2 regions of the Limosilactobacillus avium genome follow, and region 1 is predicted to be linked to the other one. Evidence: riboswitches for the same ligand, from Rfam matches in the RefSeq annotation. Region 1 holds a riboswitch; the other holds the start of a gene.
What was found. Region 1 has a riboswitch for lysine ahead of lysA (diaminopimelate decarboxylase). Riboswitches for the same ligand answer to the same signal wherever they lie in the genome.
Positions count from the first base shown of each region.

Region 1 (5,731 bases):
ACTAGGGTTCCCAAAAGGCGATCATGACCGAGATTGTCAAAGGGGAGGGCCTCCTTGTTAAAACGAACGGGTGATATCTCCACGGCAAAGGCCGGTACATCTGGAGCGAAGTCCTTTTCACGGCGTACCTGGAGACTTGCGTCCATGGTATCCACCTTAAAGGACTTCTTTTGGTCCCGTTCTGCAAGGTAACGGGCAACGGTCCGCAGACCATTCCCGCACATTGAGGCTTCACTGCCGTCCGCATTGATTACCCGCATTTGGGCAAGTGCACCGGGCCGGGTCGGTTTATTAACGACTAAGAGACCGTCAGCACCGCCAAGGAGTCCCGTTTGGTGGTTGGTAAGGTGCTGGGCGAGCTTGCGCAGTTGGTCATCAGTTAATGCCGTCTTTAGCTTGGTTTGGTCCAAGATGAAGAAACTATTTTGTGATCCGTGGACTTTTATTAAATTTGCCATTTGTTAATCTCCTCCTAGTTTGCAAAGAAGCGGTGGTAAATTGCCCGGACCGCCTTATCAGCATCGCGGTCGTAGGTACCAATCATAATTGAAATGCGGGATGCCCCCTGGTTGATCATTGGGACGGGGATGTTTTCCTCCGTTAGGGGCGTCAAGATATCGTTAATCACACCGGTTCGATTACGCATTCCCTCACCAACCACCATCGTAATTGCGTAGTTGTCGATCCATTCCAACTGGTCGGGGTTAATCTCTTCTTGAATTTCGTTACAAATCACGTCGACCAATTCGTCATCTAACTGGTTCCGGTCCAGAATTAGGGTGATGTCGTCAATCCCGGATGGCATGTGCTCGTAAGAAATATCGTGCCGGGCGAGAATATTCAGGATCCGGAGGGTAAATCCGGATTCCTTGTTCAGGAGGTACTTATGCAGGTAGAGCGCGGCAAAGTGCTTGCCACTGACAACCCCGGTAACAATATCCGCCGGCTGAAAGCCCTTATCGGGAACGATCAAGGTCCCTGGCTTTTCCGGATGCTGGGTATTCTTAACGTTAATTGGAATATTACCCTGGATGGCGGGGATTAGGGCCTCATCATGAAAGACCGAGAAGCCCGCGTAGGACAATTCCCGCATTTCCCGGTAGGTCATCTTAGTGATTGCCTGCGGATGGTCAACTACGGCCGGGTTAGCTGCGTAAATGGCGTCAACATCGGTGAAGTTCTCATACATTGTTGCATGCAGTCCCCGGGCAAGGATGGCGCCGGTGATGTCTGAACCTCCCCGGGAGAAGGTTGCAATGTGACCAGCCAGGGTGATGCCATAAAAGCCAGGAAAAACGAGGAGCTCGCTGTCGTTAAACGAGAAGTGGTCCAACAAAGAGTAGGTTTCGGGCATCACGGTTGCGTTATTTGGCGTCCCCGTAACCCGGATACCCGCCTCCGTTGGGGTAACAAAGCGGGCTTCGTACCCCTGTTGCTGGAGGATCAGGGCCATCAATTTAGCATTTGACCGCTCGCCATGGGCTTTGAACGTTGCCATCAGGTAATTATGGTTAGGAAAGTGCCAGCTGGGCAACTCCTTCAGGCGGCCAATGATGGGAGCCAACTTTTCTTGGGGAACGTTAAAGTAGTTTGCAATTTCAACGTAGCGATTAATAATTTGGCCAACCGTTTGCTGGTATGGTTGGTTGTTTAGGACTTCATTAGCATACTGGATTAAAAGGTCAGTAACCTTCGTATCCTTACTGTTCCGCTTTCCGGGGGCTGAGGTAACGATGACGCGGCGCTGGGGGTCAGCAGTGATAATATTAATTGCCTGGGCAAAGTGTTCGCCATCAGCGAGCGAACTGCCACCAAACTTTACAACTTTCATTTCTTAAGAACTCCTTCTGGAAAACGCCAATAAATGCTAATTTTCCGTAAACAATTTTAATCGAATTCTAACATGTTTCACCAAACATGCAAGTAAAATAATTTTATGATGTTGATGATTAAACGTTTTACCAAATGCTAAAAATGAGTAGATCTTTTCCGGACCTCATTATCCCTATTGACTTTCTCATTATTTTTTTATAAGCTTAATACAAATCGAAGAGGTGCAGCCAACACAAGTAGGGTAATGGAGCCACTGTCGGGCAGTGAGGTTACCTCAACAGGGCGGTTGCCGAAGTGCTTGACTTGACAGGAGCCAGGTTAACTGGGGCGTGGTTGAATAAGCCACGGACTGTCGTAGGACGAATATCAGCCTGCGTTGCGCTATCGACAAATGAGAATGGAACTTAGTCCACTGTTTGTTCTGCGCAAACAGTGGATTTTTTATTGGTCGACTTCCCCGGCAACATGAATTGGAGGAATTGATTATGAATGAACAGATTACCGCAGACCAGCTTAATGAGGCAGGGCACCTGCTAATTGGGGGCTGTGACGCGATTGACTTAGCTCATGAGTACCAGACACCGCTGGTTGTTTATGATGTTAGCCAGATTCGCCAACAGATTCGCGCCTTTAAACGGGTCTTCGAAGAAAACGACGTTTCATACGCGGTTTCTTACGCCAGCAAGGCCTTTGCCGCAGTTGCGATGTACCAAGTGGTTAACCAGGAGGGTGCCCACATCGACGTGGTCTCTGGTGGTGAAATGTATACCGCTATCCAGGCCGGCTTCCCAATGGAACGGGCCAGCTTTCACGGCAATAACAAGTCTTATGATGAGCTGGTAATGGCGGTTAAGAACCACGTGGGGGTAATCGTCATTGATAACTTCCACGAAATTGACCTCCTAAGTCAGGTCTTAAACGAATTGGATGCAAAGACAAAGGTAATGATTCGGATCACTCCTGGGATCTCTGCCCACACTAATAAGTACATTCAGACTGGCCAGGTTGACAGTAAGTTTGGCTTTGACCTCGCTTCTGGCCAGGCAGATGAAGCCCTGCAAAAGGTACTGGCTAACCCGCGGATGGACCTGATTGGCCTGCACGCCCACATTGGCTCGCAGATCTTTGAAGTTGCGGGCTTTGAAGGGGTGGCTAATAAGCTAGTTGAGGTTGCTGACCACTGGCAAAAGAAGTTTGGTTACCAGGCACAGGTAATCAATGTTGGCGGTGGCTTTGGGATTCGCTACGTTAAGGATGACCAGCCCCTCCGTCCTGAGCAATTTGTTGATGCCATCATCAAGGCGATTAAGAAGGCCGTTCAGCCAACTAACTTGGGAAAGCCAGCAATCTGGATTGAACCAGGCCGGTCAATCGTTGGCCCGGCCGGTTATAACCTCTACACGGTGGGGTCACGGAAGGACCTCCCAGGACTGAAGTCGTACGTAACGGTTGACGGGGGGATGGGTGATAACATTCGTCCAGCCCTCTACCAGGCTAAGTACGAGACGGTTCTGGCCAGTGACCCGCAAGCCCCACTTACTGAGCACGTTCGCTTAGCCGGTAAGTATTGTGAATCGGGCGATATCCTGTGTCAGGACCAAGCCTTACCAAAGACTAAACCGGGTGATGTTTTGGCCATGCTGGACACGGGTGCCTACGGTTATTCAATGGCCTCAAACTATAACCGGAACCCACGTCCGGCCGTGGTCTTTGCGGAAAACGGTCATTCTCAAGTGGTTATTAAGCGGGAAACTTTTGCGGACCTGACCCACCTGGACCAATCTTACGAACAAAATTAATTCCATTATATAGGAAGAAAGAGGAATAAAAAAATGGCAAAACTAGATGCACAAGCAATCATTAACTACATTGGTAATGCTCCCAAGAAGACCCCAGTGAAGGTCATTCTAAAGGGAGACATTGACGGACTAACCTTTCCAGAGAATCTGCAGGTATTTCCGGAAAAACAGACCGCCACGCTATTTGGTGACTGGGCCGACGTTAAGCCCTTCCTAGAAGAAAATAAGGAGAAGGTTGCCGACTACCATATTGAAAATGACGCCCGTAATTCGGCCGTACCGTTGCTCAATTTGAAGGGGATCAATGCCCGGATTGAACCGGGGGCAATCATTCGTGACAAGGTCCTAATTGGTGATAATGCCGTCATCATGATGGGGGCAATCATCAACATTGGTGCGGAAATTGGTGCCGACTCGATGATTGATATGGGGGCGGTCCTTGGTGGCCGTGCCATTGTTGGTAAGCATTGTCACATCGGTGCAGGGACCGTCTTAGCAGGTGTGGTTGAACCAGCAAGTGCCCAACCGGTGCGGATTGATGACAACGTTTTAATTGGGGCCAACGCCGTTGTAATTGAAGGTGTCCATGTTGGCGAAGGTGCTGTTGTGGCTGCCGGGGCAATTGTTACCCACGATGTTGCTCCCCACACGATGGTGGCCGGGGTCCCCGCAAAGTTTATTAAGAATGTTGACCAACAGACCAGTGACAAGACGGCCCTGCAGGACGATTTGAGGAAGTTGTAATTATGACACTAACAAATGAGCAACTTATTCAAATCCGTCGCCACCTCCACCAAATTCCGGAGTTGGCCCTTCATGAGACCCAGACCCATGAGTACCTTCTTTCTGTAATCAAGGGCTTTAACCAACAGTTCCTCGAAATTCGGGAGACGCCAGAATTACCGACCGCCTTGTTTGTCCGTGTTCAGGGGAGTAACCCCCAACGGACAATTGGTTACCGGACGGACATTGACGCTTTACCAGTGGAGGAAAAGACGGGCCTACCATTCAAATCCCAGCACCCGGGTGTTATGCACGCCTGTGGCCATGACATCCACATGACAGTTGCCCTTGGCGTGCTAAACTACTTTGCCGAAAACCAGCCAAAGGATAACTTGCTCTTCTTCTTCCAACCGGCAGAAGAGAGTGATTACGGTGGTAAGCGGGCCTACGAAGCAGGTCTGTTTTCCGGTAAGTGGTGCCCGGACGAGTTTTATGGTCTTCACGATAATCCGGACCTTCCCGCTGGGGCAATCGGCTGCCGGATGGGAACGCTGTTTGCGGGGACCACAGAAGTGAACATTGATTTGAATGGGAAGGGCGGGCACGCTGCCTACCCCCAAGATGCTAATGACACGGTGGTTGCGGCCGCAGCATTAATAATGCAGGTGCAGACGGTTATCTCCCGGAGTATCGACCCCATTCACAGTGGCGTTATTACCCTTGGCAAAATTCGTGGGGGCAGTATTCGCAACGTAATTGCTGGCCATACCCGGATTGAGGGAACCATTCGCGGCCTGACCCAGAAGATGATTGAAAAGATTGATGGTCGCCTGCAAGATATTTGTGAAGGAATCGGGCGTTCCTTTAACATGGATGTTAAGCTTGGCCTTAACCAGGGTGGTTACTGGCCAGTTGAAAACAACCCGCAGTTAACGAAGTTCTTTATTGGCTACATGCAAAAGGCCCCCGACGTCAACTTTATCGAAACTGCGCCGGCAATGACTGGCGAAGACTTTGGCTTCTTGTTGGCGAAGTTTCCAGGGACGATGTTCTGGCTTGGTGTCGATGATGATTCGCAGCTCCACTCAGCGACCTTAACACCTGATGAGGCGGCAATTAAGCGGGGCGTTGATGCAATCACTGGCTTTATGAATGCGCGGATGGCAAAGTAATGGAGGAATAAAAATGAAATTAGCAGATGCAGATCTCTTAACAGCAATTGTTACCCCCTTCGATGATAAGGGGCAGATTGACTTTGCAAGCTTGAAGAAGTTAACAAACTACCTGATTGACCAGGGGAGTAATGGCTTTGTAATTGGTGGGACCACTGGTGAGACTCCGACACTTAGTCACGACGAGAAAATTAGCCTTTATCA
Region 1 covers NZ_CANCWN010000007.1:25,330-31,060, reverse strand. Annotated here, with positions in the region: gene dapF (diaminopimelate epimerase) at 1-458, opposite strand, end outside; gene QOS01_RS03735 (aspartate kinase) at 473-1,831, opposite strand; lysine riboswitch at 2,042-2,226, shown strand; gene lysA (diaminopimelate decarboxylase) at 2,319-3,632, shown strand; gene dapD (2,3,4,5-tetrahydropyridine-2,6-dicarboxylate N-acetyltransferase) at 3,666-4,376, shown strand; gene QOS01_RS03720 (N-acetyldiaminopimelate deacetylase) at 4,379-5,527, shown strand; gene dapA (4-hydroxy-tetrahydrodipicolinate synthase) at 5,541-5,731, shown strand, end outside.

Region 2 (5,731 bases), on a different contig from region 1:
GAACAAGTCAGCTTAATCAATATATCATCCATTCTGACAATTGTCAAACATTTATTTTAAATTTAAGTCCACTAGCTTCTGGTCAATCATCTGGAGCACTTTCTTGGCCGCGCGCGGGTCCTCCACAAAATCATACTCGTCCCCATCAATCAGCATCTTAGGGCTCTGATCGTACTGCTTGTACCATTCTTGGTAGCGTTCGTTTAGGTTCTTGTAGTAGTTGTAAAGTGACGGGTCGTTGGCAATCTGCTCGTAAGACCGGCCCCGCTTCTTAATCCGCTTGAGCATCGTATCAAAGGAAACCTGGATCGTGATCAACAGGTTTGGCGCCTTTTGGTGGGGCTGCTCAGGAAGTTCTTCCATCATGTTGGCCAGCAGTGAGCTGTAAATGTCCGACTCCGTCTGCGTTGCCCGCCCCATGTCAGCGTTCAGCTTAAACAGCAGGGCATCTTCAAAAATCGACCGGTCCAAGACGTTGAGATCGTTGCTATATGATTCTTTAATCTCGTCAATCCGCTTGTTTAAAAAGTAAATCTGCAACAGGAAGCCGTACTTCTTAGGGTTCTTGTAGAAAAGCGGCAAAATCTTGTTGTCGTCGACTGATTCGTAAAAAGCCTGGCTATGTAAGTGGTCGGCCAGTAACTGCGTCAGGCTGGTCTTACCAGCACCAATTGTTCCTGCTAAAGCAATCATTATCCTGTTCCTTTCATTATGATCTGTTAAAAGACACGATTACTATTCTACCATCGATGTGAAATCGACAACAGGATTAAGAACTAATTTCTCGCAAAAAAAATCTCCCCGGAAATTTTCGGGAAGATTTTGAAATATATTATCGCCTAGCCTTCGTACTTTTCACCCTTGGTGCTCTTACTCAAGTCCACCTTATCTAACGGGATGATGTGCGTCCGGTAACGAATCTTGTAGTAGAAGAACAGGATCAAGAACAGTGGCACACTCATGTAGGTAATCAGGATGTTGGACCAGTCGAGCTTAGCAAAGGCATCCACGTTTTGCCCACAAATAACGATGATACACAGGATGAAGGCGAAGATCGGCCCAAATGGGTACAGGGTGGCGTGGTACTTTAGTTCGTCAACCGAGTGGCCCTGGGCAATGTAAGCCCGGCGGAAGCGGAAGTGCGAGATGGCAATTCCCAACCATGCGATAAAGCCACACAAACCAGAGGCGTCCGTGAGGTATACATAGGCCTGGGGAACAATGAACTGGGTAGCAAAGGCCAGGGTTGAAATAACCATGGTAAATACCAAGGCGTAGATTGGAATTCCCCGGCGGTTAACGTAGCCAAGGAAGCGCCATGCGTACCCTTCCCGGGCCTGAGAATAAAGCATCCGGGTTGAGGCGTAGAGCCCTGAGTTAGCGGCAGAGATAACGGCGGTTAAGATAACCGCGTTCATGATGCTGGCCGCCACTGCCAGGCCGGCCCGCTTGAAGATAATGGTGAACGGACTCATCGTAATGTTCTGCACGTTTGAGTTCATCAGGTTCTTGTTAGTGTACGGCAATACACAGGCGATGACAAAGATTGCCAGGATGTAGAAGAGCAGGATCCGCCAGAAAGTAGAGTGGATGGCCTTGGAGATTGACTCCTCAGGCGTTGCTGCTTCCCCAGCCGTAATACCGACCAGTTCCGTCCCCTGGAAGGAGAATCCAGCAACCAGGAACACACTAATGATGGCGGGAACCCCACCAACGAATGGGGCCTGCTTGTAATGGAAGTTCGAAAGGCCCACTGGCTTACCGCCCATAATCCCAAAAATAATTGCAATTCCGACAATCAGGAAGAAGACAACGGTAATGACCTTAACAAGGGCCAGCCAGTATTCTGTTTCCCCGTAGGAACGGACTGACAACCAGTTAATCAAGAAGATCAGGACCAGGACAATGGTACTGAATACCCAACTAGGAACGTGGGGCAGCCAGAAGTTCATCACGATTCCGGCACTGGTGACGTCAACCGGGATGGTAATTGCCCAGTTAAACCAGTAGTTCCACCCCATTGCAAAACCAAGGGCCGGGTCCACAAACTTCGTTGAGTATGCGGAAAATGATCCCGTTAGCGGCATGTAGGTTGCCATTTCACCAAGACTGGTCATCAAGAAGAAGACCATGATTCCCATAATAACGTAGGCCGTCAGGGCCCCACCAGGTCCGGCCGTTGAAATTGCCGAACCACTAGTGATAAACAGCCCGGTCCCAATGGTTCCCCCGAGGGCAATCATTGACAGGTGCCGGGTCTTCAATGTTCGCTTAATATGACCAGTCGAATGCTGGTCGTGCGTCTCTTCTGCCATTAAGCAAATCCTCCAAACAAATAGATTTTGAAGAGGGTAACAAAAAAGTCTGCTAACGGCTCATCCCGTTAGCAGACTCAATTAACTTCTTGATTATTGAATCACTCGTAGGAAGCGCCCCGCGGTAATACCGCGACAGTCCATGACCTCTTAAGTCATGACCCAACAACTCGGAAAATAAGTTCCGACTTGTTTCGGCGTTTTCCCCTTTCACTCACTGGTCCAGTGCTTATTCACCTCGCAGCAGCTACTATTGAAAAACGCAACCTCTTCATTTTGTAAAACATTATACTCTGATTAATCCCGAGTGCAAGCGGGCCGGCGCCAAATTAACCGCTTACCTTCCCGGCCGGTCAGCCGAAAGCCAGAATTTTTCAAGACGTGCTGGGAGCGCTCGTTGTCTTCATCGGTGGTGGCGACGATTGCCAGCGGGGTCCCATCCAAGAAGCCCCGTAAAGCCTCGGTCATAATCCCCCGCCCCCACACGGACCGGCGTTCAAGGTAACCAACCTCACATTCATTGGTTGCCAGTGCTGGGTTCGTCTGGTCGGCGGTGATGAGGCCCAGCAGTTTTGCTGGATCCGCCTTCTGGTAAATACCAAACACCTGGACCGCTTGTAAAAACATTTTAATCTCAAAGCTGTTTGCCGGTAGTGACGTGAAGCTGATGTGGGCAGCGTGCAATAACTCTGGATCAGCCAGCACCTGGGCAACCTGGTGGTCATTATCGGTAATCAGTGGTCTAACTATTAATCTCTTTGTCTCTATCATGAATATTTCCCGGGCAATAAAAAAGGAGTTGCAACCAAGTCACAGCTCTTTACTTGTTTCATTAAATAATCGAATCTTCTAGCATTGGAATTCGTTGCAGGCGCGGCGCCCAAGCAACGTACAGCCATTCAGCAACCTGGAGCCAAGCATACGCCAACAGCATTGCGCCAATCGTATCGAATGGCCAGTGGGCGTACAGGTAAACCCGTGAAATTGCCAAGAAGAAGATGGTAAACACCAGCAAGATTTGGCAAATTGTCCGGACTGACCGCCGTTGGATTAACGGCAGAACAACCAAGAGGAGGATCGCCGCAACCAGGAAGATTCCCAGCGTGTGACCACTAGGAAAGCTATAACCGTCATCAGCTGCCAGGTGTTGGGCCGGACGAGCACGCTTAACGATGTGCTTAAAGACTTCACCGAAGAAATCCCCACCGATCAACGTGCAGACCGCCCAAATTGCGGGAATCTTGCACTGCCTCAACCATAGGAAAACGGCAATGATAATCACCCAGATGATATCCATCTTGGGGCTAGCAATAAACGATAAGAAAGTCATCAGGGCGTGGAACCAGCCGATACCTTCAAGGCGCTGGCTGGTGAAGAGTGATTGTAAGACGGCATCCATCATCGTTGCCACCGAAGAATTAAACTTGATCAATAGCAACAAGATGATAAAGAAGCCCCCACTAAATGCAAATCGACGCCAGCGATGATTATCGCGTTCAATAAACATATATGATTACTCCTAATTCTAATTTTTAGCAATTATTTTGAGTATACCACAAGTCAATTTACTCGCGCAGTGCTTTATCAAAAAACAAGCGGGGAAATAATTACCTTCCTCGCTTGAACTTTTCTTATTTAATAAAGATGTTATGGGCCGCCTTGTAAGATACGTTAATTTCCTTGTCACTGCCGTCCTTTTCAATGACAATTGGACCCTCAAATGGTTCGTGACGAATGACTTTCACTGTCTCTGAAGGACGCAATTGCAATTCCTCCAGGTAAGTCAACAGTTCGTGGTTGTCTAAGAACCGTTCCAGTTCAACTTCTTCACCATCCTCGGCATCGGCTAACAAGCGGTGACTTACGTCAGGAAACTTGCCATTGGCCGAAGGAATAACCCCACCGTGGGGACAGTGTTTAGGGTGTTGTAAGTACTCATCCAAGGCAGTTGCCAACCGATTGCTCGTTTGGTGCTCCAGAATTTCCGCTTCTGAGTGAACGTCCGCAAAATTGTAATTTAACTTGTCCACTAAGAATGTTTCCCATAGCCGGTGATTACGTACTAATTCTGCCGCATATTTTTGGCCCTTCGCTGTCAATGAAATTCCGGCGTATGGTTCGTGGACAACGAGCCCCTCGTCGGCCAACTTGGAAATCATTTCGGTCACTGAACCAGCAGCAATTCCTAATCCTAATGAAATTTCCTTGTTGGAAACTTTCTTATGACTACCGCCGAGCTCAAAGATGATTTTCAAGTAATCTTCCTTCATTGGAGTCAATCTAGTTCACCTCTCAATAAATTTTTGGCCTTCGAACGGTCATAACACAATAACTCGATATTGAATATATTACGATTATAGCATAATATAAAAACGAGTAGTTCGGATTGCCTAACTTTTTCGTTAGCTACAATCACTAATTTTAATACATTGCGATTAAAAATTGCAATCAATATGCAGAGGAGCATTCATTAATTATGAAAGAAAGAATCACGGGGCAACGCTTCCTAGCTGTTACCCTGCTAAATGTCTTAATCACGGTTGTTGAAATCATTGGGGGGCTAATTTCTGGTAGTTTGGCCCTTCTCTCCGATGCCTTCCATAACATGGGCGATTCATTTTCCATCATCCTGGGTTACTTTGCCCAGCAAATTGGTGGCCGGCCGGAAACCCGGAAAAGTACTTATGGCTACCGGCGGGCAGAGATTCTCTCAGCCCTGACCAACAGTCTCCTGCTGGTAATTATTGCCATCTTTTTGATTGGTGAAGCCATCCAGCGGCTGAGCCATCCCCAACACATTAACGGGACAATCATGATGATCGTCGCGGTCGTCGGGCTCGTTGCCAACTTCCTATCCGCCGCCCTCCTCCATTCGGGCAGTCACGATAACCTGAACGTCAAGGCAACCTACCTCCACGTTTTGAGCGACGCCCTTTCGTCAGTTGCTGTGATCATCGGGGGGATCATCCTGATCTTTGTCAACGTTCCGTGGCTGGACCCGCTCTTAACCATTGCGGTTGCCATTTACATTGCTTACGAATCGCTGCCAATTATCAACCAGACCATTCGAATCCTAATGCAGTCGTCACCCGACCTGGACTACGAGGCGATTGCCAAGGACCTGACAAGCATTGACGGCATCGACGCCGTCCACCACGTCCACGCCTGGATGATTGATGAGCACCACATTATCTTCTCTGCCCACCTCAACTGTGAGGATAAACCCCTCAGCCAGATTGAGCAGATCTACTCCCAAGTGGAGAAGGTTCTCCGTGAAAAATACGGGATCTGTCACATCACCCTCCAAGCAGAGTGTAGCCGCGGCAAGGGCGAAGAGCTCTTCAACACCGTCGCTGACGAACGCGAAATGATTAATGATCACGGAACAACAAATAAATAAATGGCAGATTGTAAAA
Region 2 covers NZ_CANCWN010000046.1:64-5,794, reverse strand. Annotated here, with positions in the region: gene QOS01_RS09735 (deoxynucleoside kinase) at 52-693, opposite strand; gene QOS01_RS09730 (amino acid permease) at 840-2,315, opposite strand; lysine riboswitch at 2,420-2,595, opposite strand; gene QOS01_RS09725 (GNAT family N-acetyltransferase) at 2,613-3,086, opposite strand; gene QOS01_RS09720 (phosphatase PAP2 family protein) at 3,148-3,822, opposite strand; gene QOS01_RS09715 (metal-dependent transcriptional regulator) at 3,947-4,594, opposite strand; gene QOS01_RS09710 (cation diffusion facilitator family transporter) at 4,792-5,715, shown strand.
Region 2: linked by a shared signal. The riboswitch ahead of QOS01_RS09730 (amino acid permease) and the one ahead of lysA (diaminopimelate decarboxylase) in region 1 are both predicted to bind lysine.